4 regions of the Sulfurovum aggregans genome follow, and region 2 is predicted to be linked to each of the others. Evidence: riboswitches for the same ligand, from Rfam matches in the RefSeq annotation. Region 2 holds a riboswitch; each other region holds the start of a gene.

Region 1 (7,643 bases), 220 kb from region 2:
GAATAATATGAAAAATTACAAGATAGAGGCTTTTGAAAATTTGGTAGAGGCTTTTGGTTCTCTACCCTCTATAGGTAAAAAAACTGCTATACGTTTAGCCTATCATGCCGTGATGGAAGACGGGTTTGCTGCAATGAAACTGGCACATGCGCTTGAAACAGGTGTGAACAGTATACAAAAATGCAGCAAATGCCATAATATGAGTGAAGATGAACTCTGTTCTATTTGTTCTGACCCCTACCGTGACAGTTCCAAACTCTGTATCGTGCAAAGTGCAAAAGATATTTTGACCATAGAGGAAAGCAGGCAGTTTAACGGGGTCTATTATGTGGTCTCGGAAGTACGGGACCTTGATGAAGCACATCTCTTCTATGCAGTTGGAGGTGTAGATGAGATCATCTTCGCATTTCCTCCCAGTATTGCTACAGATACGATGATCCTCTATATAGAAGACAAGCTCAAAGGTCTGTCAATAAACTTTACCAAGATAGCACAGGGTGTCCCTACCGGTGTAGAATTGGAAAATATAGATGTGATGTCACTCTCACGTGCTTTAGAAGCGAGAGTGAAGATATGATTATGATAAAAAGGCCGGTAATGTGCTTTTTTATCTTTACGTTAACAGACCATTGATAGGAGGATTGTTATCTGTCAATATTTCGGGATTGGTGATCCCATACATTTTATAGATCGTAGCAGCAATACTGAAAACTTGAAAATGGTATGACTCTCCTACCTGTCCGAAATTTTTTGGTCTGGTATAGAGGCGATTGTTATCACCTGTTCCTGTAATTTCCGTTTCCCCTACAATACCAAGATGATTCATATAATCACTGCCTCCGAACCAATAGACATTTTGGTTGTTCCCGTGATCCCACCCTTCTGAATTGTTATAATTGACATTACGACCGAATTCACCAAAGACTACAATATTAATATTGGATCTTCCTTCAACATTCATATGATTGACTGCAGCTGCAATAGCATTCATAAGATCCTGCATTCTGTCAGTATAATTATCAATTGCATTGGAATGGTCATCCCAGCCTCCAAGACCCGGGCTTCCTATACTGACTACTTTGGTATAAGGATTATGGATAAGAAGTTTCATAGCTAACTGTAGTCTGTCTGAAAAAGTATTGTTATCGGGATAAACGACACCAGGAGGAAGCTCCAACGCATTGATCTCATCACTGAATTTTTCGAGAATGGCTCTTTTGTCAAAAGCTTCTTTGATCTTGCCTTCAGGATTGAAACTCTGTGCCATGGTATCCATCATTTGTCCCAATGTAGTATTGGTATCATTATTCATGATATGGCTGTCGAACCATCCGTTTCTTTTATATGGATTATCTGAATCACTTCCGAAAGCAACCGGTTTTAAAAAAGAATTCAAGTTAAGATCATCCTCTCTGAATAAGATCGATTCCCCTTCCATCGTGACAAAAGGAATACTTTTACCTATGTCGTCTGATCCTGTTGGTTCGGTGATGGCACCTTTGTGATAAAGTATGGAGGCCAGATTTGAAATAATACCGGCACCACCATCAGTATTTTTCCCACGCTGTGCCTGAGAGGTACATTCCCCATGTGCTTTAAGATCATCTACCGTTCTGTAACATGTACGGAAAAGGTTCATTTTTTCATTACTTAAAAGGAACTCCATAGTGTTCCCTCCGGCCTCTTCCCAGAAATGATTGGCAGTTGCTGTTATTTCATTTAAAGGATATGGATTCTGACTTTGTGCATTGATCTCTGTCATATTGGTAAGATTTCCTGCAAGTTCAGAAGGACCACCGTAAAGATATACAATAATGGTTTGGGCATTATTGTCAGTATAAATATCAGGATCGAAATTTATCTGTTCGTAATCCAGGTCAGCAGCATTGGCACTATAAGGCAATACAGCAGAAATACCGAGAGCACCTACACCTTTGAGAAAAGTTCTTCTGTTTATGTGTTCTTCTTGATTTATAGTATACTTGTTCATGTCCTTCTCCTATTCTTTCTTATCAAATGAATATATAGCACTAAGACGTGAAATATAATCCAGTACCATTGCAGCAAAATAACCACGCTCTTCAAGATCATCCTGCAGATCATCATTGCCTATAAGACTGATCCATGGGAAACTTCGGAATGTTATACTGTCATATTTGTCTTCATCGATCATATCTTGAAAGAACTGTAGTTCTGTAAGGGTTGCATCTCTGCCAATGAGTGGAATAAAAAGTGTATGAACAATATGCTCTGCTACTTTTTCTTTGGTATCTGCTTCTGCAGGAAGTGACTGATAGATACTTGTTAATGTCCACCCATCATCCCATGATTCAAAAGACGTATTGGTTTCATAGTTGATCATGACATGTTCTCTTATGGTCTTATGGAACCAGGCAAAAGATTGGGAATCAAGAGGAACTTCCGTTTTTCTACCCAATTTATATCTCATAGTTGATTGATGCATTTTATTCAATCGGTCATAAATATAATAGAATGAATACTGGTGAGGATGCCACTCCAATGTTTTTGCGATAGGAAAGAAGCTCTCTTCAAATGTTCTTGTTTTTTCTGAATAAAGCAGATACTCTTTGGAGTAGATGATCTGTTTTAACAGTCCTGTCCATGAGGTAGGATTGCTGGAAACGATTTGGTTTACAATAGTATCTCTTTGTGTCTCTGTATGATTGGGAAAATAGATATCAACCAATCTCCGACTGACCGTGCCAAGAAATTCCGGCTGGAGAACAAGTGCACTGTAAAAGTTTGTACCGTTATAGATGGTCATATTGGGAAAAAGGGTGGTAATGGCTTCTGTATTTTCATCTAATGTAATGATCAGGGTATTTGTATTTTTATCAAGTTGCCAATTCTGCAAAGCTTTTGCAGCAAGAGGTACATGAGCATCATTGAAATCCATGAGAAATATCTCGAGCATCTCTCTTCCGTTGTCTTCAGGGCTTCTGAATCTTCTCCAGTTCTCATCTGTTATCATATGTTTGAATGTTACCCATTGCAGACTGAGATCATCGTCAAAATCTCTTACTAAACTGTTGTATACATTCATAGCATCAATGCTGTAGACAGTATCAAGTTCGTAAGCAGGAGAAAAAAGAATGGTTTGTGTCAAGATATAAGCCGCCCATCGGTTCAGATACTCTTTCCCCGGAGAAAGGTGGAAGAGCCTGGCAAGCATTGGTACCATGACCTCCCCGGTACCCCAGCCCTGATAATCATATAAATGCTCTTCTACCGAAGCCAGTTCTGAAGGATCATTTGTCTGATCAAATTTTTCCTGTGTCTGGCTGATAAAGATACCGGATTGAATACTTGCATTGAGTTCACTGAGAGAACTTCCGTAAAAAAGGGTAGCATAAAGTTTAACAGCAACTTTATACTGATCTTCTATAGAAAGAGCATTAAATTCATTATTGGTTAATGCCTGAAGCCCAAATTGGGAATAGGATAAAGGAGTAGCATCTAAAGTAATACCATAGACCTTTGTCGTTTCATCTTCTGTTCCTCCTCCACTACTACTACCGCCTCCACCGCAGTTAGATAGAAAGAGAAAAAGAGAAAAAACAAGTATGAATTTGTACATTTTTTGAAAGAGCTGCATGTCGATCCTTTGTATAAAATAAAATATAGGGACATCGATATATGCATAAGATTATGGAGAGAAAGAGTATAGAACAGTTCATGAAATTATATTCATGCCCTCTATTTATTGCGATCTATCGGTAACCTGGCAATCTCAATGAGACCCATAGCTTTCTGCCCCTGCCTCGCGATAGGTTTAGCTTTATCATCGTATAGAAGTAAGAAGATCGGCATACTATTACTTGCAGACTTTTATTTCCTGCAATAAATATGCCAATATTTTTGTAAGTATAACGGTTTTATATTAAATAGATTTTAAGAGGGATACTTTCACTTTATCATGATTTATTTTTTTTCATTAATATAGTTCTGTACAAACTTACGTACATCAGCATAAACAAAAGAGTCTTTGTAGCCTTCTATTTTCCCTCCGCTTGCATTGGGATGGCCGCCGCCATTCCCGATATGTGCTGCCATTTGGGAGACATCCAGTTTATTATTGCTGCGTAAGGAAAAATGCCCTCTGAAATTTATATCCATATAGAAGTCATAGTCAGGATTTGCAACCATACAGGCATTTCCTATAATAGATGCATTACCTACGTTATATCCGAGAATACCTTTGTATCCTTTGTATTCTATAGTAAGACGCTGTTTGTCTTTGGTTAAAAGATCAGTGACATAAGAAGCTACAAGATTGTCTTTTGTATTATTCTCCTGCTGTTTAAAAAAGGATTTTTTGATCTGATGCAGATCATCATCCAGTTTGATGGGAGCAGCAGGAGTATTGACTCTGTTTTTTGCTTCCTCCAGCATGGAGAGTTTAAACGCTCTGTCTTGAGCCGGAAATAAAATACGATTGATCTCTCTTACCCCGGAGATCATCCCCAGCATTACTTTACCGTACTCAAAAAGAGGATCGTCATTGACCCAAATATCAATGGCATTGACCGCTTTTACAATGGTAGCCAATTTTTGTTCTTTATCGAATCCGTAATGTTGTTGCAGCCAGTCATAAGTAATGAGTGTAGCAGAACGTGAAGTATCAAGGGTATACCAGGCAAACTTCTCAGCTGCAACAGCTCCTGTTGCATGGTGGTCAAGAAGTTGAAGCTTCGCACCGATACGTATAGCTTCTTTTTCTATCCAGTTCCCTTCTTTTGTCGTAAGATTGAGATCCGTAATAAGAATAAGTCTTTCTGTATCATTACCTTGTATAAATTTGTCCTGTTCTATTTGTTTCACTATTTCTTCAAGGCGGGCAGTAACTTCCGGACCGTAGTTCGCATTATAGCATTCGATCTTCTTAAAGCATTGCGTAGAGAGGTACTGACACCCATAGCCGTCAAGATCTATATGAGAGAGATGGTAAATATGTTGCTGCATTAAAGTATGTCTCCCAAGGTAAGACCATTGAGGAAGTCATCTATCTTGGTTTGAAAATTAGCCAAGAATGGAGAGATAGCGCAGGTGCCTATGGTACCATGTGGACAAGTATGCGAATAGCTGGTACAGTCAAATACGGCAGGGGGCTTACCCTCTGCTGCAAGTATAACATTGGTGATAGTGATCTCATTTATATCTTGGGCAAGGACGAAACCACCATGCGCACCTTTGCGTGACTCCAAAATACCTTGTTTAGCAAGACTCTGTAAAATCTTAGCAAGGAAACTTTTAGGTATACTAAGTTCATTTGCCAATTGCTCTGCACCGATAGGTTTATCTGATTTCCGTATACTGTCTAAAGAGAGTAGTGCATATTCACTCGCGCGTGTTAATAACATTGTAAGCCTTTGATCCTTATCTATAATTATATAGGATTGAGTTAATTAGGAGTATTTTACTCTAAGTTAACTAAGAGAGAGAAGCACCTGTATTATAAGTCCTAAGTAAGGTTATTATGATATGATTGCGTTCCCAAATTGAATTTTGGAAATTAAATTACCAATCAGGAGGTCATTATGGCTTTGGATCAGGCGAAAAAAGCAGAAATTATTGCTAAATACGCAAGAGGCGAAAACGATACAGGTTCAACAGAAGTACAGGTAGCACTGTTGACAGAAAGAATTAAATATCTTACTGAACACCTTAAAATAAATAAGAAAGATCATTCTTCAAGACTTGGACTGCTTAAACTGGTAGGTCAAAGAAGAAGACTTATGAGATATCTTAAAAACACAGATCTTGCTAGATGGAATACTATCAAAACAGATCTCGGTATTAGAAACTAATACTCCCTACCTGACTGCCTCCCGGCAGTCAACATTCTCCTATTTACCTATTTCTAGATTATTTTCATTTTATTTACTTATATATAAAGTATCTATAGTTCTGCCCAATTTTTTAAGTTGAGTCATATTGACTAAAATAATATTATATAAAAATATTAAGTATATACTTGACAAAGGTACACTCAATGTTGTATAATGCGTTCAAGCATGAGGAATTAATGCAGTAATGATAGAAAAGGAGGTTTGTATATGAGTCAAGAGAATGAAAATCTTGAAGCGTCCCAAACAGAAGAAGAAATGGGCTCTCAAGAGGTTGAAACAGAAGCAGCAGAAGTTGATCCGCTTGAAGCGGCACAGGCTGAAGCAGCAGAGTGGAAAGATAAATATCTGAGAGCACATGCAGATTTTGAAAATTCCAAAAGACGTTTGGAGAAAGACAAAGCAAATGCTGTCTCTTATGCAAATGAAAGTTTTGCAAAAGATATTTTAGCTGTGATCGACTCTTTTGAGAACGCACTTAGCTCTATAGAAGGAGCTGATGAGGAAAATACATCAGAAGTTCTGGAAAAAATGAAAGAAGGTGTGACACTGACGTATGAACAGCTTAAAAAGGTTTTAGAAAAAAACCATATTAAAGAGATCGTTTGTGACGGCACATTTGATCCTGAAGTGCATCAAGCGATCATGCAGGTTGAAAGTGATGAACATAAAACAGGTGATGTGGTTCAAGTGATGCAAAAAGGGTATACCATTAAAGACAGGGTCCTGCGTCCGGCAATGGTAAGTACCTGTAAATAAAAAAGAGATGAATGCAACTTAAGTTGCATAAAAAAAAGAACAAACCTACTATACTTTCAAGTATAGATAAAGATAATGAAATAAGGATAGAGAAATGGGAAAAGTATTAGGAATAGATTTAGGAACAACAAACTCTGCAATGGCAGTGTATATGAATGGAGAAGCAGCTATTATTGCGAACAAAGAAGGGAAAAATACGACTCCTTCTATCGTAGCATTTACAGACAAGGGTGAAATCCTTGTAGGTGAATCTGCAAAAAGACAGGCAGTAACAAACCCGGAGAAGACGATTTATTCTATTAAGAGAATTATGGGTCTTATGTGTGATGAACCAAAAGCAGCAGAAGCGAAAGAGAGACTTCCGTATCATGTAATTGACAGAAACGGTGCATGTGCGATCGAAGTAGCTGAAAAAACATATACTCCTCAGGAGATCTCTGCAAAAGTACTCATGAAGATGAAAGAGGATGCAGAAGCATATCTTGGTGAGACTGTAACAGATGCTGTTATTACCGTTCCGGCATACTTCAATGATGCACAAAGAAAAGCAACAAAAGAAGCAGGAACAATCGCAGGTTTAAATGTACTTCGTATCATTAATGAGCCTACATCTGCAGCACTTGCATACGGATTAGACAAAAAAGAATCAGAGCAGATCGTTGTTTACGATCTTGGTGGTGGTACATTTGATGTTACAACACTTGAGACAGGTGATAATGTTGTTGAAGTTATGGCAACCGGTGGGGATGCATTCCTTGGTGGTGATGACTTTGATAACAGAATCATTGATTATGTAGCTGAAGAGTTCAAGTCTGAATCCGGTATTGATATCAAAGCAGATGTGATGGCACTTCAGAGAGTGAAAGATGCAGCAGAAGCAGCAAAAAAAGAACTTTCAAGTGCAACTGAAACGGAAATCAACCTTCCATTTATTACAGCAGATGCAAGTGGTCCAAAACACTTGGTAACTAAAATTACCAGAGCGAAATTTGAATCACTTATCTCTGATCTTGTTGC
Region 2 (7,643 bases):
ATTTTAGATATTAATGTCCCTGATATTAATGGATTTGATGTTTTGAAAGCCTTAAAAGAGTCCGGTGACAAAACACCGGCTATCTATATTACGGCGTTGACTGATGTGGCATCCATCTCCAAAGGTTTTGGTATCGGAGCGGAAGATTATATTAAAAAACCTTTTGATCCGGAGGAGTTGGTGATACGTATCAAAAGTCATTATCTGAAAAAAAGGACAATGATATATTATAAGGATCTGTCTTATGACCCCAGTACAAAAATTTTGCAGAAAAGCGGAAAGACCGTAGGATTAGGAGAGATCCAGATGAATCTGTTCCACACACTGATCACCAGGATAGATGAGATCGTAGATCATTATGAATTAATGGAACTGCTGGAACAGTCTAATGCCAATGCTTTGCGTGTTAATTTGGCAAAACTCAAAAATAAATTGGATATAGATATAAAAAATATCAGAGGCAAGGGGTATATGATTGAAAAAATATGAAATAGAGTCTTTGCTTAAGAACTTTTTTCTTTTTTTTACACTTTTGGAGATCCTGATATCTATTATTTTCTGGCAGCAATTCAATAATGAAAAAAGAACATTGGACAATGAGATACATACTCAAATGAAGCTTTGCAGCTATACGATGAAATGTGATGATTTCAGTCTGGATTTTGTGCCCGCTTCACAAAAGACAGAGAGGGAAAAACTCTATAAAAATAAAAATATCTATAGTTACTTTACGGTTCCTACGGTAGATAATTATCTCATGAAAGTGATATTGGCACAAAAAAAATATGAAGAGAAAATAGCTACAGTTAAAAATAATCTGATCATTGATATGCTGCTTTTCTCTGTTTTTATTATGCTGCTCTCTTTGCTTTTTTCTCTTTATGCACTTAAACCGCTTAAAAAAGCACTTCATTTGAATGAAGAGTTCGTAAAAGATATTTTACATGATTTCAATACACCCATCTCTTCTATGGTAATCAATTTTAAACTTTTAAAAAAAGAAACCGGTGAAAATAAAAAGATCAATAGAGTAGAAAACAATATTGAAACCATTCTGACTCTCCAAAAGAACCTGCAAACATTCCTTAAAGGTATTCATACGCAAAAAGAACAATTTGATTTGAGTGACCTGCTGCAAAGAAGGGTTCAGTATTTTAATACGCTATATCCGGATATTCGGTATTCTCTTGAAGTGAAGCATATATCTTTAGATATCAATAAGGATGCATTTACAAGGATCATTGACAATATTTTGAGTAATGCCGGAAAATATAATATTAGAAACGGAACAGTTCATATTTTTGCAGATCATGATACACTCGTGATCAAAGATAGCGGTATAGGGATTAAAAATCCTTTAAAAATATTTGAAAGATTTTATAAAGAGCAGGATAGAGGAATAGGTATAGGAATGCATATTGTTAAAAAATTATGTGATGAATTATCTATTGGGATCAAAATAGAAAGTCAAGAGAAAAATGGTACAAAAGTGATGTTGGATCTATCCAAGGTAATATTGAAGTAACTTTTTTTAACTATACTTATGATATAATTTTTATAAGTAAAGGGCATAATGAACGTGATGAAATATATATTTGTATTATCTATTTTCCTGACAACCCATATTTATGCGGAAACAGATATCTCTGCACAGATCGCACAGCTTAAGCATGCAAAAAAATCTGAAAAATATATGATTATGAATAAGATAAAGATACAGATTGCAAAACTCAACAGTGAGCAGAGAACAAAGGCTATTTCCCAGCTGAGAGATGCGATGAGCAATTCCGGAGATGCAATGCAATTGCCGCAAATGCCAGTACCGCCTTTAACGAAGCCTCTTCAAGATATGCCGCAGATGCCGCCGGTACCTCCGTCTATAGGAGATATTTCTCTTCCTGCACCCCAGGTAACGATGTCCGTACCGGATATTCAGACACCTAAGGGAGGGCAGTAACTCCAATGAGGTTTTTGCTTTTACTCTCTTTGCTTTTTGTAAATCTATTGGCATCTGTTGACAGTGATATGGATGGTGTAGATAATGATGTAGATCAGTGTCCAAATACACCTTTCTTTGAATTGGTTGATAAAACAGGATGTACAACCAGAAAACTTTCTCTTAAAGCAGAACACCATTTTGATATCATGCTGGGTGCCGGTTATGTGGAAACAGGCAATGGTACAAATGATACTTTGGTCTCATTTATGGCTGACTATTATTATAAGAATTTTATAGTTACTCTGTTTACCCAGTCTTATTCCCAGAACAATACTTATGCAGGCAATGATCTCTATCTGTCCGTAAACTATAAATTAAAAATGGATCATATGACCATGAAATTCGGGCCGGGTATGGTACTGCCTATAGCTTCAGACAGCAGTAATGAAACAGATTATTTTTTGAATGTGAATATGAATTATAAAATAGATAAATTTGATATGAATTTTTATTACAAATATACGTTTATGCATGATGAGATGACCCGGAATATAGATACAAAATCGGTAAGTATAGGATATTATCTGTTTGACACTACCTATATCAATCTCTCATACAGCAGAGAGAAATCAGTTTACAGCAGTATTGAAGATATTGAAAATACAACATTGATGGTAAATCATGCTTTCAATAGGCACTGGTTTATGAATCTGAGGGTTTCTCACGGTCTGAGTGATAGTGCAAGTGACCTTTCTACGATTGTGAATCTTGGCTACTATTTTTAAACAGGGTGCTCTACCCGTTTTATAATAATACTTCAAAAACAGTATAGGCTCTATGGTTATAACTATAATAACTTCTAGTAATTTTCAGGTAATACTTCTTTGTCATAATACCAGTATCAATTTTAAAGGATGGAATTATGAAAAAAACAAGTATTATAGCAGTAACTGCATTGGTAGCAGGTTTTGGTTTAGTTGGTTGTGGTGGTGGAGGTTCAGCTTCCGGATCAACAGAGACAACAGTACAGGGAACTGCTGTAGATCCTGAACTGGTAGGTGCGACAGTATGTTTGGATATCAATAACAATGGTGAATGTGAAACTACTGAGCCTTCAGTAAAAACAGATATGAACGGTACTTACAGTATGACTGTTTCACAGGATGATATGATAGCTGGAGCAACATTGCTTGTACAGGGTGGATATGACAGAGTGACAAAAATGCCGTTTACAGGTACGATGACAGCAATGATCGATGAAGCAAACCTTGCTGCACAACAGATGATCACACCACTTACTACTTTAGTATATGAAACAGCTATGGCAGCAGATATGAATATGACAGCTGCTCAGGAAAGAGTTGCATCTGTCCTTGGATTGACAGTAGAAGAATTGCAGGCAAATATGCTTGAATTAGAGGATCAGGGAGCACTTCAGGCAGCAATGGCATTACAACAGGCTGCAGAGCTTGCAACAGATACCAATGATACAAGAGCATTCTATAGAGCAATCGCAGAAGAGATGTCTGTTCCGGAAATAGACTTATTGGAAGTAGGCGGAAGTACATTAGGTACATTGATCGCTACGATTGCAGATCAGAATCTCAGTGGAGTAGAGCAGTTACGTGTACAATATTTTGCTGAAGCAATGGATGTAATGAATGTAATTTCTGATTCTGAACTTTATGCCATGAGTGTGGAAAGAATGCAGGAGATGATTGCTGATATGAATATAAGCGGTATAACCGGAGAACTGGAAACAGATTACGAGTTGGTTTCAAATTTTGTAGATGCGATTATGGTGCTTTCTCCAGATGATGTAGAAGTGTACGTTACAGAACATTTACTGGAAGCAGCAGGAGTGGCACAAGAACTTATTGACCCTGTGACAGAAGTGATCATTGCAAATGCAGAAATTACGGTAGATACAGCTTTTGGTATGATGAGTGAAATAATGGTACAGAATGAAACGGAAATTAAAACAAAACTTGTAGATACTTTAGATTACAGTGAAGCTGAAGCACAAACAAAATATGATGAAATGGTTTTAAAACTGGAAACAATGGAAGCTGCATTTGCACCAGCTTCTTAAGAAAAAGATTGAATAGAGTTCCATCCTTCTTACAGGATGGAATAGCATATCAAAGAGAACCTGGAACAGGTTCAGGCAGAGAGAAAATTATTTCTCTTCCGCTGCCTGTGTATATGCTGCATAATAGGTACTGCCGTCAGCAAAAGTATTGACAGTCAGTTTTGAGAAGTTTTCAAGGTAGCTCCAAAAATCTTCTATTAGTTTTTTATCTACATTTTCAAGCTCTTCAAGGGCTTCCCTCATAGTACCAAGCCACTCTATGCGTGATTTCTCAGTAATAGAAAAATCATCATGAAGCCTGATCATATATTCATTAAGCTCCATTCCTTTTGCTTCATCTTCATAGACTTTCGGTCCACCACAGATCTGGATGAAAAATTTGGTATTTTTAACTTTGACCGCTTCAAACTCTTCTTCATCTTGGGGAAAGAAGTGGGCGATATCACTCTCATAGATCTTGTCATAAAAGTTATACATGAGTTCTCGCATTCCATCTTCACCACCAATAGCCTCATAAAATGCTATAGCAGGGTTATGAAAGTGAACTTGTTCACCTTTTTTTACGGGGGTAATATCCATTGACATGATTGTTCCTTGGGAAAATATTTTTACGGATTATAATTAAAATAACTTAATCGCAGAAACGTTTTAATAGACAATTGTAATCTTCTATACGTCTATCCCGTAGAAATGGCCAGATGTCTCGTACTTCTTTGGTGCGTGCATGCGCTATATTTGCATAGAGAATGGTTTCACTTTCATTATCTGCCTGAGCTAACATCTCACCTTGTGCACCGCAGACAAAGGAATTACCCCAAAAGCGAATCCCTTTCATTACTCTACTGCTGTCGGCTTCAAATCCTACACGGTTACAGCTGACTACAGGGATACCATTAGCAATGGCATGGGAACGTTGTATGGTGATCCAACTTTCCAGTTGTCGTTGTTTCTCCTCTTGAGTATCTTCATCAAACCAGCCAATGGCTGTAGGGTAGATGAGAACTTCAGCCCCTTTGAGTGTCATAATACGAGCCGCTTCAGGATACCATTGATCCCAGCATACCAGTACACCAAGTTTACCAATAGAGGTTTGTATGGGTTCAAATCCAAGATCACCAGGGGTAAAGTAAAACTTTTCATAAAAACCAGGGTCATCAGGAATGTGCATTTTTCGGTATTTCCCTGCAATGGAGCCGTCTTTTTCAAAGACTACAGCAGTATTGTGGTAGAGACCCGGTGCACGTTTTTCAAAAAGTGAAATGACAAGTACAATACTGTTTTCTTTGGCAATACTGCTCCAAAACAATACATCTGCTTCAAAATCAGAAGCATATTCAAAAAAATTTGTATCTTCACTTTGGCAGAAGTACTCATTTTGATGCAATTCCTGCAGAACAATGAGTTCTGCACCATCTTGTGCAGCTTTTTGTATGTTTTGTGTACTTATATTGATAGTAGTATTTTTACTACCATGATATTGTTGTTGGATAAGAGCAATTTGCATAGGCTTTGCCTTTATTTTTCTGTTATTTTAGCATAAGCGTGAGAACTTTGGATTTATTTTATTTTAAATTAGTTTGTGATATTTTATAAAATAAGTTATTAAAAGTTGAAAAAGCCAAACCTGTTGTGAAGCAGGGACGGAAAGCCATGGATCTTTTAGAAAGATCGCCAGGTTGCCAGCGGTCTACACTGTGTATTCCCTCTTTTTCTTTTTAATCAATTCAATAGATGCAATAAAGGAGAGAGAATGTTTCGATATTCTTTTCTGATCATTATCGGTTTATTTACAATGGATGCCCATGCAGGTACGAATGAAACTACTCCTATAGATAGCAGATTCAATACTCCCTATCGTTATGACAGTGACCGTACTATGGTTAAATCGTATCTTGATGTGATCAATATACTCAGAAGCAAACCAAGAAGATGTGGACATAAGGGGGTATTTAAAGCAGCAATGCCTTTGAAATGGAGTGATAAGCTGCATCGGGCCGCTGCTGAACATGCTCATGATATGGCGACACATAATTTATCTCACCATGCGGGTTCCGGAAAATTGACAGATATTACAGGGAGACAAAAAGGGCATGCAAGCAGAGCGTCGGAACGCGGGAAATTTCATGGCTACACATACAGAAAGGCTTTTGCCTTTGCTGAAAATGTAGGTGCCGGGCAGAAAACCCTATCGGAAATTGTGAATGCATGGATGAAAAGTCCTTCCCATTGTGCCAATATCATGAGCCCGAATTTCAGGGAAATGGCATTGGCAAAAAGTACAAATCCAAAGGGGTATTACAAAACGTATTGGACGCTTGATCTTGGGTATAGGCGTTAATAAACAACCTGCATCGTAGAACAGTGGAGACTTCCTCCCTCTTCAATAAGTTTTAAACAATGTACAGGAATGATCTCTTTATCCGGAAATATCCCTTGAAATATCTCTCCGGCTTTTTTATCATTTTTATCATGATAGGCAGGGTAGATGAGTGCATCATTGGTAATGAGAAAATTGGCATAGGTAGCAGGTAGCCTTTCTCTTTCGTCATTATACTTTGCTTCGCACATAGGCAGAGGAATAAGGGTATAAGGATCTCCATTTTTTGTTTTAAATGTTTTGAGTTGTGCTTCCATCCTTTGTAATGATTCATAGTGTTCATCTTCTTTGTCATTACACTTGACATATACTATGGTTTCTTTGTTGACAAAGCGGGCTAAGGTATCTATGTGAGAGTCTGTGTCATCTCCGGCAAGATAACCATGGTCAAGCCATAGAATTCTATCAGCTCCAAGGTAGGTATTTAATTTTTCTTCTATCTCTTTTTTACTCAGTCCACCATTTCTATTTGGATTACAAAGGCACTCTGAAGTAGTGAGGACAGTCCCCTCTCCATCACTTTCTACAGAGCCTCCTTCAAGTACGAAATTGATTTTTTCAAGAGGAGTGACACCCATATAGCCTTTTTGATGTAAATGTTGATTGACACTGTTGTCAAGTGAAGCTTCAAATTTGCCTCCCCAGCCATCAAAAGTGAAGTCAAGCAGTTTAGTCTTGCCTTCTTCTTTGATACTGATGTATCCGTAGTCACGTATCCATGTATCATTGGTAGGTATCTCTATAAAAGTCATGTTTCGAGCAGAACAGAACATAGAAGAGATCTTTTCTTTGTCTTTACAGATGATGTAAACGGCTTCTCCATAAGCAATGGCTTGGGCGATACGGATAAAAGGTGAAAGAGCAGCTTCAAGATCATCTTTTGCCCAGTCTGTTTCTTCATGAGGAAAAGACATAAGTACAGCTCTCTGCTTCTCCCATTCAGCAGGCATTACTCTGTTAGTCAAGGTTACATTTTCCACTGACTCTACCCTCTTTGCTCTCTTTGATACTTTTCCTGAACTCTTTCACAAGAAATCCTGTAAAAATAAGTGTTGCAGCCATCCCAACAACAACTACGCCAGTAAACCAATCCATTTTAATCCCTTTTTACTTATTAAGCATGTATAATCCCTCTATGGCAACTATCACGATCAATAAAGAAAACTTCTATCATAATCTTAACCAAATTGCACTAAAAACCGGCTCGGTAGACAAGATCGCTATTGTTCTCAAAG
Region 3 (7,643 bases), 280 kb from region 2:
TCAAATATGGGTTCAGATAATCCACAGTTGTCTTCATGGTCTCCGCTGACTGCAGAACAAACGGCAACTGCATCTGCCCCGAACCAAAAAGTTCACCTACGACTTTCATCGCATCTATAAGTATCTCATTGACGATATGGTCCGGGTCTATCTCTTTTCTGGCCTCTTCAACCAGAGGTATCATACGCTCTTTGTCACCGTCAAGGAGCAGTTTGGAGATCTTCTCTTCATAGCTCATTGCTTCATACTCTTCATCTGTAGCAGAATCATCTACGGTTTTGTCTGAAAAATGTTCGATGAACTTAAAGAGTGACTCATCATCAGGATGGAACAACAGCTCTTCACAGATATCAATATCTTCCTGGCTCATCTTTGCCATAGGAATGATATGTTTTACATTGATGATCACCGATGTCATTCCCGCCTGGATACAGTGGTGCAAAAAGACTGAATTGAGATAGATCCTCGCATTCTTATCGAGTCCGAACGAGATGTTGGAAAGTCCCAGTGTAGAACCTACTTCAGGGTGTCGTTTATGCAGTTCGCGTATGGCTTCAAGCGTTTGTATGGCTGCATCACGGTACTCCAAATCACCTGAACCCACCGTAAAAGTAAGCATGTCAAATATGAGATTTCTGGGATCAATGCCGTGACGGTTCACGCAGAGGTCATAGATACGTTCTGCCATAGCAAGTTTGTCTTTTGTCGTCTTTGCCATCCCTGTCTCATCAATGGTCAGACAGACCAGTGCTGTTCCGTAACGTTTGGCCAACTGACAAATGGCATCAAGTTTCTCTTCCCCGTCTTCAAGGTTGACTGAGTTGATGATGGGCTTTCCGCCAATACATTTCAACCCTGCTTCCATCGTGTTCACGCGGGTGGCATCAGGCATAAGCGGCAGAGGTATCTTTTGGTTATATAACTCCATCACTGCTGCCATATCTGTAGCACCGTCACGCCCTGCAAACTCTACATTCACATCAAGACAATGTGCTCCATCGCGTACCTGTGCCTGCCCTACCGTTAAAGTTCCCTCATAATCTCCAGCGATAATGAGCTCCCGGAACGCTTTAGAGCCCGTAGCATTACTTCTCTCACCTATAAGTAAGGGTGCCGGTTTTTGAAACAATTCGACACTGTTGAAAAGTGAAGCAATACTTGGTTCTATACTCCCTGTTGGCTTTTTAGGTTTTATAACTTCTACAGCTTTTTTAAGTGCCTGTATATGTTGTGGTGTTGTTCCGCAGCATCCACCTAAGAAACTTACTCCATCAAAGGCTGTGAACTCCAACTGTTTTTCAGTGAATTCATCCGGTCCCATAGGGTAATAGGTATACCCTCCACGGTTTTGGGGAAGTCCGGCATTGGCATGTACTGAAATAGGTATGGCACAAAGTTCACTCAGTGTCTTAAGATGTTTTTTTACCTGGTCCGGCCCTGTACCACAGTTGAAACCAAGCGATAGAATGTCAAACGGTTCCAAGATCGTTACGATGGTCGTTGCATCTGTACCGATAAGCATAGAACCACTAAGTTCTATCGTTACAGAGACCATAACAGGCAGTTCAACTTCTCTCTCTTTATTTGCATCCTGACAGGCATGCAGTGCTGCTTTTATCTGTAGCGGATCTTGACATGTTTCCAAAAGGAAGAGATCACATCCACCATCAATAAGACCCAATGCACAAAGTTTATACCCTTCATACATTTCATCATAATGAATATGCCCTAAGGATGGCAGTTTTGTTCCCGGGCCTATGGAACCCAGTACAAATCTGGGTGCTTCATCTGTACCATATTCTTCACATATCTCTTTAACAAGCAATGCACCTTTTTTTGAAAGTTCATACGCACGTTCACCCATTTGATATTCATCAAGTACCCATGGCATTGTTCCAAAAGTATTGGTTTTAATAAGGTCTGCTCCAGCCATCGCATAACGTTTATGTATACGTTTTATAAGATCAGGAGCAGTATCATTAAGAAGTTCATTACATCCCTCCTGATCCGTACCCTTATCATCGATCCAGGCTTCTTTTGGTACTTCAAGATCTTGTATCTGTGTACCCATGGCACCATCAATCACTAAAATACGTTCTTCCAATAATGAATTTATCGTTTCATCAATAGACAAAAAACTTCCTTTAAAGGGGTATTACATCACCAACTCTGAAGAGCTTAATATTCAAGGCAGTGTTTTCACCCGTATATAATGTTGTAATTGTAGCAAAGTATGGAATAAATCTAATTAAAGAAGCAACTATCTTGTCTCTTATAACTATATAAGCTATAGATGGATATTATTACAAAGTATATACATTGTAAAAACTAAACTCATTGTGAAGTGAGGACAGAAAGTCATGGGTCTTATATAAAGATTGCCAGATTGCCTAATTGTATTCTGAGATATATCCTTTCTTGTTTCTACTCAAAACTGCTGAACTTCCAATGCTAAAAATCCTCTGAATAATGGAGCTACATATGGGACAAACTATAAAAAATATTATTACCGGTAAAACAATTACGAAACCTGAACCTATAGATGAAGAAGTGATCTTTGATGGCGGTGTGATGATCACAGAGACAGATACTGCAGGGATCATTACTTATGCCAATCGTAAATTCAGAGAAATGACAGGCTATTCAAAAGAAGAACTGATCGGTTCACCGCACAGTATCAACAGACATCCGGATATGCCAAAAGCTGCTTTTAAAGGTATGTGGGAAACAATTAAAGGCGGGAACTACTGGGAAGGCTTTGTCAAGAACATGACAAATGAAGGAAAATATTATCTTGTTGTTGTCTGGATCAAACCGAAATTTGATGATAATGGAGAAATTATTGGCTATATTGCAGGAAGAAAGATCCCGGATAAAGACTCTATGCAGAAAGCCCTCTCCCAATATAAAGAGATGGTTGCTGCTGAGTAATCAGCAGCTTTTTTACATTAGAGACTTTTTTTTGCTTCTTGCAAAGCAGCGATCACCGCATCAATATTCGTTTTAGGGATATGCACTTTCCAATCCGGTTCTCCGGCATCAGCCTGAAGAGAGATACCGATACTTGCTACACTTTCACTACCCTTCCCATAAGGCTCAACTATGGTTGTAATAGAGATTTTTCCATCTTTTGTGCTTCCAAGTGCAATTTCATCTATTTTTGTTACTGTCCCACTCATATTAATCCTTTATATTATATAGACTGATTATATCACAATTATTTTCGTTTCAGTAACCCAGCTATCTTTGCTTGCATACGCAACCACATTTTATGGTCTATGGCAGGAAAACCAGCATAGGTTTTTCCTCCTTCAAGCGATTTTGTTACACCGCCTTTACCGGCAATAGTCGCAAAAGCACCTATTGACAGATGACCGGCTGTTCCACTTTGTCCACCCATAACCACATTTCTGCCTAAAGTAGTGGAGCCGGCAAGTCCTACCTGTGCTGCACAAAGCGTATGTTCTCCTACATCACAGTTATGTGCGATCTGTATAAGATTATCCAGTTTGGTACCTTTACGGATAATAGTAGTACCGAATACTGCTCTGTCTATGGTACAGTTTGCCCCTATCTCAACATCATCTTCTGCCACAGCATTACCATTTTGATAGATCTTTACATGCTCTCCCTGTTTTGTATGTGCAAAACCATATCCGTCACACCCGATCACCGTACCACTGTGAATAATACATCTTTTTCCCAGCTTTGTTCCATGATATAGCGTTACATTTGGATGCAGTAATGTATCTGAGCCTATTGTCACATTATCACCGATATAACATCCTGCCAATATAGTTACATTATCTCCAAGTGTAACATTTTTACCAAAATATACACGCTTGTCTATATCGCATCCTTCACCCATATGAGGGTGTTCGCCTTTAGTCTCTAATTTATGTGCAAAGAATTTAGTAGCCAATGCTAATTTCAAGTAGGGCTCATCTGTGATAAGTGCCATAGTCGTTGAGGGTAATAACGCTGCATGTTTTTTCTCTATAAGTACGGCTGCTGCTTTTGTATGAGCTAATTGTGATGCATATTTACTATCATTAAAAAAACTAAGCTGTGTAGGTGTTGCTTCACTTAAAGTATGAATACCATCTATATCTATGTCATTTCCATTAATATCTATGTTAAGTTCTTGAGTAATTTGGGAGAGTTTGTAAGTCATAAAGAGAATCCTTTTATTAAAATAACCCTCGTTCCCACTCTCCTGAGTGGGAATGCATACTTCAATAAAATCAAAGAAATAAGCTTATACTTCTATAGCAAAACTCTTATATGCATGCCCACACAAAGCATGGGAACAAGTTCAGTAGTTAAATTATCTTTCAATAGCCACAACACCACCACGTACAACTTCACTAGGATTATAACGTTGTGCAGCTTCAATAAAATGTTTGATACGGTTCGGTTCATCAGCCACTTGGGCAATAACCATTTCTGTCCCTACATTCACAATACCGCCATTATAGGCAGCACATAATGCCGATATATCACTAAGATTCTCAGCAATAGGGAATTTTACAAGGACCATCTCCTTTTCAACCATCTCTTCATGCTCGATCACCTTATAGACAGGGATAAGCTTATGAAGCTGTTTTGTGATCTGTTCCATCACTTTTGTAGAACCATTGGTCGCAATAGTAATATGTGACATATTGCTGTTAGGGATAGGTGCTACAGTCAATGACTCGATATTATACCCGCGACCGGCAAAAAGTGCTGTGACACGGGCAAGTACAGAACTCTCATTCATTACAATAACAGAAATAACCCGTCTTTCATTTTTAGAATTGGCCATTACTTCTCCTCCCCGTTATTTTCTGTTTTTTGGGGCAACATCATATTGAACAATGCCCCTCCTGACGGAACCATCGGAAGTACATTTTCAAAACGATTTACTGCAACATTCATAAAGCAGACTTTATCTTGCTTAATAGCATCTTTAAGTGCTGCATCAAACTCCTCTTTCGTCGTAACATCATACCCGATGCCCCCACATGCTTCAGCCAATGCTTTAAAGTTTGGCTGGAAAGTCAGATCCGTCTCAGAATAACGTTTCTCATAAAAGAAGGTTTGCCACTGTCTTACCATTCCTAAAAAATGGTTATTCAAAATAATATTGATAACTGGGATCTTATACTCGGCAGCAGTGACCAGTTCCTGCATATTCATCAAGATAGAACCATCACCGGTAATGTTGATAACCGTCTTCTCAGGGCATGCTTTTTTTGCACCGATAGCTGCGGGGAAACCAAAGCCCATTGTTCCCAAACCGCCAGAATTTATCCATTGACGCGGTCTGTCAAACGGATAATGCTGTGCAGCCCACATCTGGTGCTGTCCGACATCCGAAGTGATAATAGCATCTTCACCTATAAGCTCACCGATACGCTCTATAGCCCATTGCGGTTTGATCACCTCATCAGAATCCACATAGGACTGAGGATGAAGTTCATCATAACGCTTGAGTATCTCTCTCCATGCCTGATATCTGTCAGTATCGACATCATCAAGCAGAGGTATCATCTTCTCAAGTACCTGTGTCACATCACCTACAATCGGATAATCCACATCTACCAACTTCGCAATATTGGCAGGGTCAATATCAACATGTATCACATCTGCATATTTTGCAAACTCAGAAAGTTTGCCTGTCACCCTGTCATCAAATCTTGCACCAAGAGAGATGACCAGATCTGTTTCAGACATCGCCATGTTTGATGCGTAATTTCCATGCATACCGAGCATACCGAGAAGGAGTGGGTTTTTCGCACCCAATACGCCTCTGGCCATCAAGGTTTCAACCGCTGGTATCTGTGTTTTTTCTGCAAGCTCCCGTACCAGGTCACTTGCATTTGAAAGAACAACTCCGCCACCGATATACAGCAGAGGTTTTTTTGCAGACTTGATCGCTTCAACTGCTTTTTCTATCTGTCTTTTATTTCCTTTGTAAGTCGGCTTATAACTGGGGATATCTACAGAATCAGGATAGACGAACTCACCGATCTCGACTGTGATGTCTTTTGGAATATCCACAAGTACCGGTCCGGGTCTTCCACTGCGGGCAATATAGAATGCTTCTTTAAGTATACGGGGAAGCTCCTCAAGAGTACGCACTAAAAAATTATGCTTGGTACATGGCCTTGAGATACCTACAGCATCTATCTCCTGAAAACCGTCCGTACCGATAAGGGCCAAAGGTACCTGCCCGGAGATAACGACCAGGGGAATAGAATCCATATAAGCTGTTGCAAGTCCGGTAACCGCATTCGTGAACCCCGGTCCGCTGGTCACCATGGCAACCCCTACTTCACCCGTAGCTCTTGCATAACCGTCTGCTGCATGAACAGATGCCTGTTCGTGACGGTTAAGTATATGTTCAAAACCGTTTTGTTTGTAAATTTCATCATAAACGTGCATGATCGCACCTCCGGGATAACCGAATACGGTCTTAACCCCCTCAGCGATAATTGCTTCACATACCATTTGTGCACCACTCATCTGCATGGTTTACACTCCATTAAATTAGAATTTTTTTGATTATAGCTAAAAAATATTAGATGTGCCTACCTAACTGTACTTTTCTTGATGAAAATCATGAAAATATTCATCTTTTTTTACTATACTTATCAGATGGATTTTACACAAGCAATAGAAATCGCCAAAGATATTTACTGGGTAGGGATGTATCTTAAGAATGACCCTTTTCAATGCCACCCCTATTTCATAAAAAACGGCAAGGAATCTGTATTGATCGATCCGGGTTCCATGCTGGAGTTTGATGCAGTGGTAAAAAAGATCAATTCTATAAGTTCTATGGATAATGTAAAATATATTATTTTACATCATCAAGACCCCGATCTGGCAGCCTCTGTTCCAGAGATGGAAAAACTCATTGACCGTAATGACCTTCGTATCATCACCCATAGTCGTATGGTACCTCTGGTCAAACATTATTTGATACAGTCAGCTTATTATGAGATAGACAAACATCAGTATGAACTGCAATGCGGTAACTTGAATTTAAGATTTTTAACCACACCATATTGCCATTCACCCGGTGCTTTTGTCACCTATGAACAAAAAACAAAAACACTCTTTTCCGGTGATATTTTCGGCGGCCTGGAAGAGTCCTGGGATTTTTTTGCAGGAGATGACTATTTTGAAAAAGCCAAACAGTTCCACGCAGAATATATGCCAAGCCGGGATATCTTTAACTATGCTCTCTCAAAAATAGAAACGTTGGATATGGATCTTATAGCACCTCAGCACGGGTCTATCATTCAAAAGGAGAGGATTGCTCCCCTGATCACTCAGATGAAAGCATTGGAATGCGGACTTTATATTGAAGAGGGCTACAAGGATGAACTCATCTATACGATCGAGGCACTGAAACAAAAAGACCTTGCACTTGTAGCTTCACTTAAACAGCTAAAGGAAAAGGAGGAATTTCTTTTCCAAAAAGCCAAAATGGCAGATATGGGAGAGATGATAGGAAACATTGCACACCAATGGCGACAGCCTCTTGCCATCAACAATACTATTATCTCTATTCTTAAAGAGAAAAGCCAAAGGGAGATACTGGAAAACAGGGAACTTATGAGTAAACTCAAAGAGATGGAAAATAATATTCA
Region 4 (7,643 bases), 250 kb from region 2:
TCTCTTCAATAGCAGCCATAACCTTTTTCATTTGTTCTTTATTGGTAGTACTGTCAAAACCTACATGAAGTGCCATATAATATTTGGTAACTCTTTCAAAAAGATATTCCATTTTTTTGGTTACCATTAACATCTCCTCTTCTCTGGAAAAATCATATTTATGCGCAGCAGCAATGGAATCTGCCCCTTCAAGCAGTGTTTCACTATAATCAAGCATCAATGCAGCTTTTTCTTTATCCGGTGTTTCCTCGAAGATCTGTGCTATCTGATCCTTGCTGTAGGCAAGAAACTCAAGAATATCTTTTGTATCGGTATCCTTGGTTGCTGTAGCAATAATCCTGAAATCATTATTTAACCTGTTCAGTGCTTTTTTCAGTTCATCCTTCACTAATTTTTTATCAGGATGTTTATAAAGGAAAAGATAATCTTTTACCATCTTTTGACTAAGGTATCTAATATTTTCCGAAGCCTCAATAATATTTACATCTCCTCTTGTTGCCGCTTCACTGAAAAGTGTCGATCCTAACAAAAGAAAAAATATATAAAATATTTTTTTCATTATTCATCCTTATTTATATAGCTCCACATAAAGCTTCGTTATCTCATTCATCTTTTTGGTAATATTATCCGTTGTATTAAAAACAATTAATGGCAATCCGCCTTTTTCAATATTAAGATAGAACTTATATACAATTTTCCAAAGTCTGTCTATTTCATTCAATTTCCGGTTGATCGCCGGTGTATTTGCCGGATTTTGCATAAGTGCTGCATGAGACTCACTAAACAACTTTACTGCCGCTTTCATCTGCTCAACTGTATTTTTATCTTTAATCCCTGCCTGATAAGCAATATAATATTTGGCAATACGCTGTGCAAGCATACGCTGCTTTCCTGCAATACCTACGATTTTAGATTCTTTGATCTTTACCGTCTCTTTTAATGAATCAACAACATACTGGCTTCCTTCCAGCATTGATTCACTTAAATCTATAACCAATTGTGCATTATCGATTGTAAATGGTTCATTTGCCGTTATTTTAAGGTCTTCTGTACTCATTTCAACAAAAGCAAGAAGATTCTTGATCTCCGGGTCATTAATGGACTTCACAAGCACTTTATGGGATTTTACAAGTTCGGAAAGAGATTTTTCAAGCTGTTTATTCGCCTTTGCCGGAGCAATCTTCATACCCGCATAAAGGTAATCTTTTGCAATTCGCTGGGAAAGCATTCTTTGTTTACCTGCTATATCTATCAATTTTACAGTATCTGCTATCACTGTCACATCTGTTGAAGGGGCCTTTAGCTCTTCTGCTGTACACATCCCTGACAATATAAATATTGCTGCTGCCATTCCTATATTTTTGATCATTCTATTTTTCATCCTGTCTCCTTTTATTTGGTTTTTAACTCAACATATTTTTGTGTTACACTGTTCATATTCAAAAGAATATCATTTGACTTCTTGTATATCAGCGTTGAAACGAACTTGGATTTTGATCTGTCCATTATTTCAGAAAACATAAATGACCGTTTGACTTTTGCCAAAAGGCCGTTTATCTCATCAGTATTCAAATTTGAACTTTTCAGTTTTGTCAATGAATCAAAATGGTCTTCAAAAGTTTCTGCTATCTTCTTGAGGTCTTCACCCGGTTTGCCAAAAGTATTTCCCCTTCCTACCATTGCATAATCTTTCAACATATGCTGGGTGAACATTCTCTGCTTCCCTGCTATATCAACTGCCTGTACAGTACTGGTTATTTCTATCGCTGGAACTGAAGTAATAAAAAGTGAAACTGCTACCAAACCCATTTTAATTTTTTTTACTGCCAATCCGTATTTCCTACTTTTCCTGTGCGGCATAAAGGCCTGTTGCCGTGTTCATATCTTTTAACATCTCATTTGATTTTTTGTAAATCAGTGACGGAATAAATTTCGAACTTGATTTATTCATGATCTCAAAAAACATAAAAGACTTTTCTGCTTTTTTCAGCAACTTATTGATCTCCGGTGTACTCATATCGGATTTCATCAGTTTATCCAATGAAGTTTTAAACAAATTCATTGCCTTGTCCATCTTCTCTTTGAACTGAGGGTCATCCACACCCCATACTTTAAGCATATAAAGGCTTGCCATCCTTTGGGAAAGCATTCTTTGCCGTCCCGATATATTGATGATTTCTCCGGATGTTTTTCCTGTCTGCTTTGCAAAAAGTCCGACTGCTTCATTTGACTGTTTGAGCAGTGCCTCCAGATCTTCTTGCATTTTCCCTGCTTTTTCTTTACTTGGTGGTTCATTTAATGCCGCTTTGATCGGACCCCACATAGCTTTGACTTTTTCTAGACTTTTTTCTGTGGCAGGATCCGTATTAAACTCTATAAGTGAATTCAAATGGTTCTCGAATAATCCCATTATTTTATTAAGGTCTTCTCCAGGATTTCCAAAATGGTTTTCCAGCCCTACCATCGCATAATCTTTCAACATACGCTGTGTAAACATTCTTTGCTTCCCGGCAACATCTACAGCTACAGAAAGATTTTTGATTTCAATTGCAAAAGCATAACTGGAAATAAGAGAGGGAAGAAGAACAATTTTTATTGCTTTTTTCATAAAATCAGACACTATAAACTCCTTTTTTACTTAGTATATTAAAATAACAGAATACTAAAAAAGACAAAGAAGAAAGAAAAGCTTATACTTAAATTAAGCAGTCTGGCAATCTTGCATTCAAAAGACCCATAACTTTCCGTCCCTGCTTCACAACAGGTTTGGCTTTTTCAATTAAACATCGTATTTACTACACTATTAATTGTACTTCTTGTAAACTTCAACAATACTTATAATCCCAAATCCCGAAATAGAAAAACAAAAGAATAAGTGAAGATGCCGTAAAATACGAAGAAAGCCAGAGAAAAAGCCCACTCAACGCTTTCACCCAATGGGTGAGCTTTTTCCAGGAGGATAAAAGTATGGCACAAAGTGTTTTAAATTTCACTGTAGAGAGCACCGAAGAGAGACTGACACCCAGAGCAGGAGAGGCAGTCTTTGGAGAGTTTTTAAAAGCAATCAAGCTTGATCGGTTATGCAACCGATATCTTCCTTTACCTAAAAGTAACCGAGGCTACGATCCTTATACCTTTATCCATTCACTTGTTCTAATGTTACACAGTGGAGGCAGATATCTGGAGGATATCCGCACCCTTCAGTCCGATCACGCACTTCAAGAACTACTTGGGATAAAGCATATTCCCACAGCAGACAGTATCGGCAAATGGCTCAAACGCTCCGGCAAAGTCAAGATGTCGGGGATGGAAAAACTCAACCGTACCTTGCTACAACGCTATCTTCGCAGAATAGATGAACCTTTGGTGCTTGATATTGATGCAACCGTGATAGAAAGCCATAAATCTATTGCGTTTACCACCTATAAAATGTTCCCGGGATTTACTCCCATCATTAGGCATCTTAATGGCGGCTATGTGATTCATCAGGAGTTTAGAGCCGGTAATGTAGCACCTGCTGATCATAATCTTGCATTCGTCAAACAGTGTGAAGCACAACTTCCCAAACATCGAAAACTCTCCTATCTGAGAGCCGATAGCGCTTCGTATCAGTCATCACTGTTCAATTATTGCAATAATCGTAATATCATCTATGTGGTAGGCGGGCATCTTGACAGGAGTGTACTGACAAACATTGAAACAATTGATTCCTGGGAACCCCTTAGAACAATAAAAGGTACCGCACATCATCTCAAAGAAGAGGTAGCAGAATTTTACCACACGATGCAGAATACCGATCATGCCTTTCGTATGATTGTGATTAAAAAAACCACCACCCCATTGCTGCATGGCATGGAGGCGTTTCTAAGCCAGGAAGAGAAGCTGGCACTCGCTTCTGAACGTTACAGTGTGATTGCCACCAATGACTTGGAGAAAACAGCTGAAGAGATTGTACGCTTTTACCGACAACGGGGTGATACCAGTGAAAACCGAATCAAAGAACTGAAAAACGGGTTCAATCTGAAGTACCTGCCAACTTCAGACTTTCAAGCCAATGCGCTCTACTTTCATATCGGTACATTGGCATACAACCTGTTCATACTCTTTAAACGTATATTACATGTCAGCTGGCAAAAACACACCATTCAAACCATTCGCTATAAACTGTATCATATTGCAGGTAAAGTAGTCCATCATGCTCGCCAAATCGTGCTTAAAGTCAATGAAGCGTTTGTGGATATCCTCAATCACATACGGCATCAATGCTATTTGCTCAGTTTAGAGTAGCAACTTCACCACTGCGGCATTCCCTTTATCATTTCTTCTTCAGACAAAGTGACAGGATAGCTATGTCAAAAAATCAGGAAAATGGCTTTAAAAAGAGTATTTGACGCACCACTTTGTTGACATAGGGATACAAAGAGCTCTTTTAAGCACACTTTTTTACAGTTCGGAGACAAAAACGGGTTATAGTCTCTCAATTTTTATGAAATGAATTTTCTATTTCGGGATTTGGGATAATAATATCAATAAAATATGTTATAAAAGAGATATTTGCAATCTTTTGCTAGAATACTAAAAAAACGGATCTGTTGATATGAAAAAGCTTCTTATTCTGCACATATTTTCATCTATACTTTTTGCTTCTACCGATGCTGAAGCACTTTATCTTAAAAATGCCTGCAATTCCTGTCATGGTATGTATGCGGAGGGGATGGGGGCTTCACCTAGATTACAAGGTGTAAGAAAAGATATATTATTGCAAAGATTAAAAGATCTTCAACAGGGGAAAACACGTACTGCATTTGGTTCCGTTATGATATCTTTTGCTAAATCACTGGATGAGAACCAAACCATTCAAATGGCAGAGTATCTCTCCACGCTTAAAACAACTGTAAATAAAGATCGTTATGAAATAGAATATGACCCTGCAGGAGATGGCGGGTCATAATAGAAAACCATGTTTTCTTAATGTGTAGCTATTTGCGGTTTTTCCGTCTCTTGAGGAACCACTTCGACTTTTACCTCTTCTGTTTTCTCATTCACTGCCGGGGCAGCATCATCTGAAGTCTCTTTTTCTTCTGTTTTTACATCTTTGCTTACTGCTTTTTCAGAATCTGAGGTTGTTTCTGGAGAAGCTGCTGCAGCAGGTTTCTCTTCTTCTGTTTTTACAGATTTACTTGCTTCTTCCAACTCTTCGAGTTCTTCTTTGAGATCATCAAGTTCACTGTCCAGTTCTTGTACTTTTTCAACATTCACACCATACTCATAAACAAGCTCTCCTCCCTCTTTACCTTGCTTCAGTATACCTGCAACAAATAGGATAAGCACTAACAGATAAAGTGCTTTCATGAGCCCTCGGCTAATTAGTGCGGAGAGTATTTTAAATACCAGTACCACTACAGAGAAGAACATAAGATAAGTACCTAAAAGTTTATGTGATTTAAGTTCTCCCTGCGCAGCTTCACTGAGTAACGGGAAAGCCTCCTTACCATCTACACTTCCTGTCAAGTATGCAGCAACAGCTACTACCACAGTTAAAACCAGTAAAAAGAAGGACGCAACCCCTATGGCTCTTTTCTTTACAATAAGATTGGCAATTTCCAACAAAAGAACAATGATCGGCAATGCGATAATAAAATGATCTATTGGGGGATGTAACAATACAGGGATATCAAACGGAAGTTCGATTTGTGGTAATTTAATAGCTGGCAATTCCATACTTTAATTCCTTTTATTTTTGAATTTGATTATTATAACACAAAATTATTTACAATCATAGCTTTTAAAATGGTTTTACAACTACCATAATTACGATACCTATCATAAGCAATGTAGGCACTTCATTGTAAAATCTGAAATATTTGCCGCTTTTATAAAACGGATCCATGATAAGTTTTTTACGGATCATATTCAGTGAAAAACTATATACGATCAAAAATATCAGAAAAAACAATTTCACATGCATCCATCCGCCACTTTGGAAAATACCAGGGTTCAGATAAAGCATAGATCCTCCGGAAATAATAGTCGCCCACATTGCAGGTGCTCCTATATATGTATAGAGTTTATATTCCTGTATCTTTACTACTTCGCCAAACGCTTCATTATCTGCATGCTCTCTATGGTAGATAAAGAGTCTAGGCAGGTAAAACAACATTGCCATCCAAGAGGTAAAACTCATTACATGAAATGCCAATATCCAATTATAGTACGCCATTTATTTCTCCAATATATCAAAATCTTTTTTACTGTAAACAACCAACTGTAATTTCTTATAATATCCAAGATGGGCATAGCCTATCTTTAGTTTACTGCCATCAGATAGTCTATTTATCTTTTTTTTAAAATAGAGGGGGATTTCTTTTCCCCCTATAGTAATTTTTTTATTATGATAGACCCCTGTTATATTACGTATTACTTCATTTTGCTTTAAATTACTCTGATATATCGCTTTACTTGAATAATAGTAAGCATCTAAACTTATCTTCCCTTTCTCTTTAAGTTTGATAACATCCGTGACCTCTTTAAGTCCATGATATGTTGTGATGTTTTGTACCAAAAGGTCATATCTGTACCCCTCTTTTAAACCTTTCGCACAACCGTACAGGTAGACACCTCTACCATGCAAAGTCTGTTTGATGATGGCATGATTTCCCCGTTTCAGTATCACAACAGCATCTTTTAGCATAACTTCATTGCTTAATGACTCTACACTGTAAAGATACTCAATATTTTGATTGGCAGTTTTACTACTTCTTCTTATCTGTTTCTCAGGGACATACGGTTTCATATCAAAAAGTGCATAAATGGGTAGATGGTCAGAATACCCTTTTGCCATATGTTTACCATTTTTATATCTCCAACTGTTGATATACCCTTTTTTGGTAAAAAGATAAGGGGCTTTGAAAACCTTAAAAGAGTTATTGACATAATCAATACCTTGATGATCGAACATAGCGGAAGGAAGCAGGATATGATCCAGTGTACCTTTATGTCCATAGAACTTATGACTCCAACGATATTTAAAAGGCAGTTCCTGCCAGGTATTGTAATGTATACCATGATCTGCTTTTAACATTTGATGTTCCTGTACAAGTTTTTTGTTGATCACTGTTTGCAAAATATCACCTATAGCCGTCACACCATTGGTGTCATTCAGCCTTTTATCTAATGTCAAATGTGCATTATAAGGGCTGTTCAGATCACCCAGAACAATATACTCTCTCTTTGCAGGCAGAGAGGAGATTCTCTTTTGCAGGGTCTTCGCATATTGAATACGTTTACTCTCTACCCCTTTCCTGCCTTTTGATTTCCAATGGTTCACAAAAAGTGTTAAATGATTTCTCTCTACCTCTACCTCAACTTCTAAAATATTACGTACCAAAGGTGAATAGCTTACCTGTAACTCTTTTTGATAAACGATAGGAAACCTTGAGAGAAGTGCTACTTGAATAGGTGCTCCTTTTTTATGTGTGATAGCACTGTAACGATACCCGCACCCTACCCGTTTCAAGCGTTTGATCAATGCTTCAAATATCATACTGTTCTCCACTTCTTGAAGTCCAATGATATCTGCATCCAGATCACAGATCACTTCAGCAGTATGGTTGAGCTTTATCTCCACCATCTTTTGATTCCAA

What was found. A riboswitch is a leader RNA that binds a small molecule or an ion and turns the genes downstream of it on or off. The one in region 2 is predicted to bind cyclic di-GMP.
Region 1: it holds a riboswitch for cyclic di-GMP, as region 2 does, so the genes downstream of both, ACZ48W_RS03735 (hypothetical protein) here and ACZ48W_RS04770 (CAP domain-containing protein) in region 2, are expected to answer to the same signal.
Region 3: it holds a riboswitch for cyclic di-GMP, as region 2 does, so the genes downstream of both, ACZ48W_RS03450 (PAS domain-containing protein) here and ACZ48W_RS04770 (CAP domain-containing protein) in region 2, are expected to answer to the same signal.
Region 4: it holds a riboswitch for cyclic di-GMP, as region 2 does, so the genes downstream of both, ACZ48W_RS03590 (type IV pili methyl-accepting chemotaxis transducer N-terminal domain-containing protein) here and ACZ48W_RS04770 (CAP domain-containing protein) in region 2, are expected to answer to the same signal.

The regions. Positions count from the first base shown of each region.
Region 1 is NZ_AP042387.1:749,441-757,083, reverse strand. Features, by position in the region: gene ACZ48W_RS03750 (Dabb family protein) at 1-6, shown strand, start outside; gene recR (recombination mediator RecR) at 8-577, shown strand; gene ACZ48W_RS03740 (DUF1501 domain-containing protein) at 614-1,990, opposite strand; gene ACZ48W_RS03735 (hypothetical protein) at 2,000-3,616, opposite strand; cyclic di-GMP riboswitch class I at 3,734-3,808, opposite strand; gene ACZ48W_RS03730 (DHH family phosphoesterase) at 3,943-4,983, opposite strand; gene ACZ48W_RS03725 (RrF2 family transcriptional regulator) at 4,983-5,381, opposite strand; gene rpsO (30S ribosomal protein S15) at 5,559-5,828, shown strand; gene grpE (nucleotide exchange factor GrpE) at 6,078-6,626, shown strand; gene dnaK (molecular chaperone DnaK) at 6,721-7,643, shown strand, end outside.
Region 2 is NZ_AP042387.1:970,302-977,944, reverse strand. Features, by position in the region: gene ACZ48W_RS04805 (response regulator transcription factor) at 1-489, shown strand, start outside; gene ACZ48W_RS04800 (sensor histidine kinase) at 476-1,525, shown strand; gene ACZ48W_RS04795 (hypothetical protein) at 1,583-1,957, shown strand; gene ACZ48W_RS04790 (hypothetical protein) at 1,963-2,724, shown strand; gene ACZ48W_RS04785 (hypothetical protein) at 2,862-4,031, shown strand; gene ACZ48W_RS04780 (globin domain-containing protein) at 4,119-4,616, opposite strand; gene ACZ48W_RS04775 (carbon-nitrogen hydrolase) at 4,663-5,535, opposite strand; cyclic di-GMP riboswitch class I at 5,639-5,715, shown strand; gene ACZ48W_RS04770 (CAP domain-containing protein) at 5,782-6,369, shown strand; gene ACZ48W_RS04765 (agmatine deiminase family protein) at 6,366-7,388, opposite strand; gene ACZ48W_RS04760 (hypothetical protein) at 7,366-7,503, opposite strand; gene ACZ48W_RS04755 (alanine racemase) at 7,544-7,643, shown strand, end outside.
Region 3 is NZ_AP042387.1:692,536-700,178, forward strand. Features, by position in the region: gene metH (methionine synthase) at 1-2,134, opposite strand, end outside; cyclic di-GMP riboswitch class I at 2,318-2,394, shown strand; gene ACZ48W_RS03450 (PAS domain-containing protein) at 2,482-2,931, shown strand; gene ACZ48W_RS03455 (hypothetical protein) at 2,949-3,179, opposite strand; gene lpxD (UDP-3-O-(3-hydroxymyristoyl)glucosamine N-acyltransferase) at 3,218-4,174, opposite strand; gene ilvN (acetolactate synthase small subunit) at 4,328-4,807, opposite strand; gene ACZ48W_RS03470 (acetolactate synthase large subunit) at 4,807-6,516, opposite strand; gene ACZ48W_RS03475 (oxygen-binding di-iron domain-containing protein) at 6,643-7,643, shown strand, end outside.
Region 4 is NZ_AP042387.1:722,351-729,993, forward strand. Features, by position in the region: gene ACZ48W_RS03575 (hypothetical protein) at 1-559, opposite strand, end outside; gene ACZ48W_RS03580 (type IV pili methyl-accepting chemotaxis transducer N-terminal domain-containing protein) at 569-1,381, opposite strand; gene ACZ48W_RS03585 (hypothetical protein) at 1,393-1,830, opposite strand; gene ACZ48W_RS03590 (type IV pili methyl-accepting chemotaxis transducer N-terminal domain-containing protein) at 1,841-2,620, opposite strand; cyclic di-GMP riboswitch class I at 2,702-2,781, opposite strand; gene ACZ48W_RS03595 (IS1380 family transposase) at 2,968-4,287, shown strand; gene ACZ48W_RS03600 (c-type cytochrome) at 4,598-4,951, shown strand; gene ACZ48W_RS03605 (DUF2231 domain-containing protein) at 4,969-5,721, opposite strand; gene hemJ (protoporphyrinogen oxidase HemJ) at 5,786-6,220, opposite strand; gene ACZ48W_RS03615 (endonuclease/exonuclease/phosphatase family protein) at 6,221-7,643, opposite strand, start outside.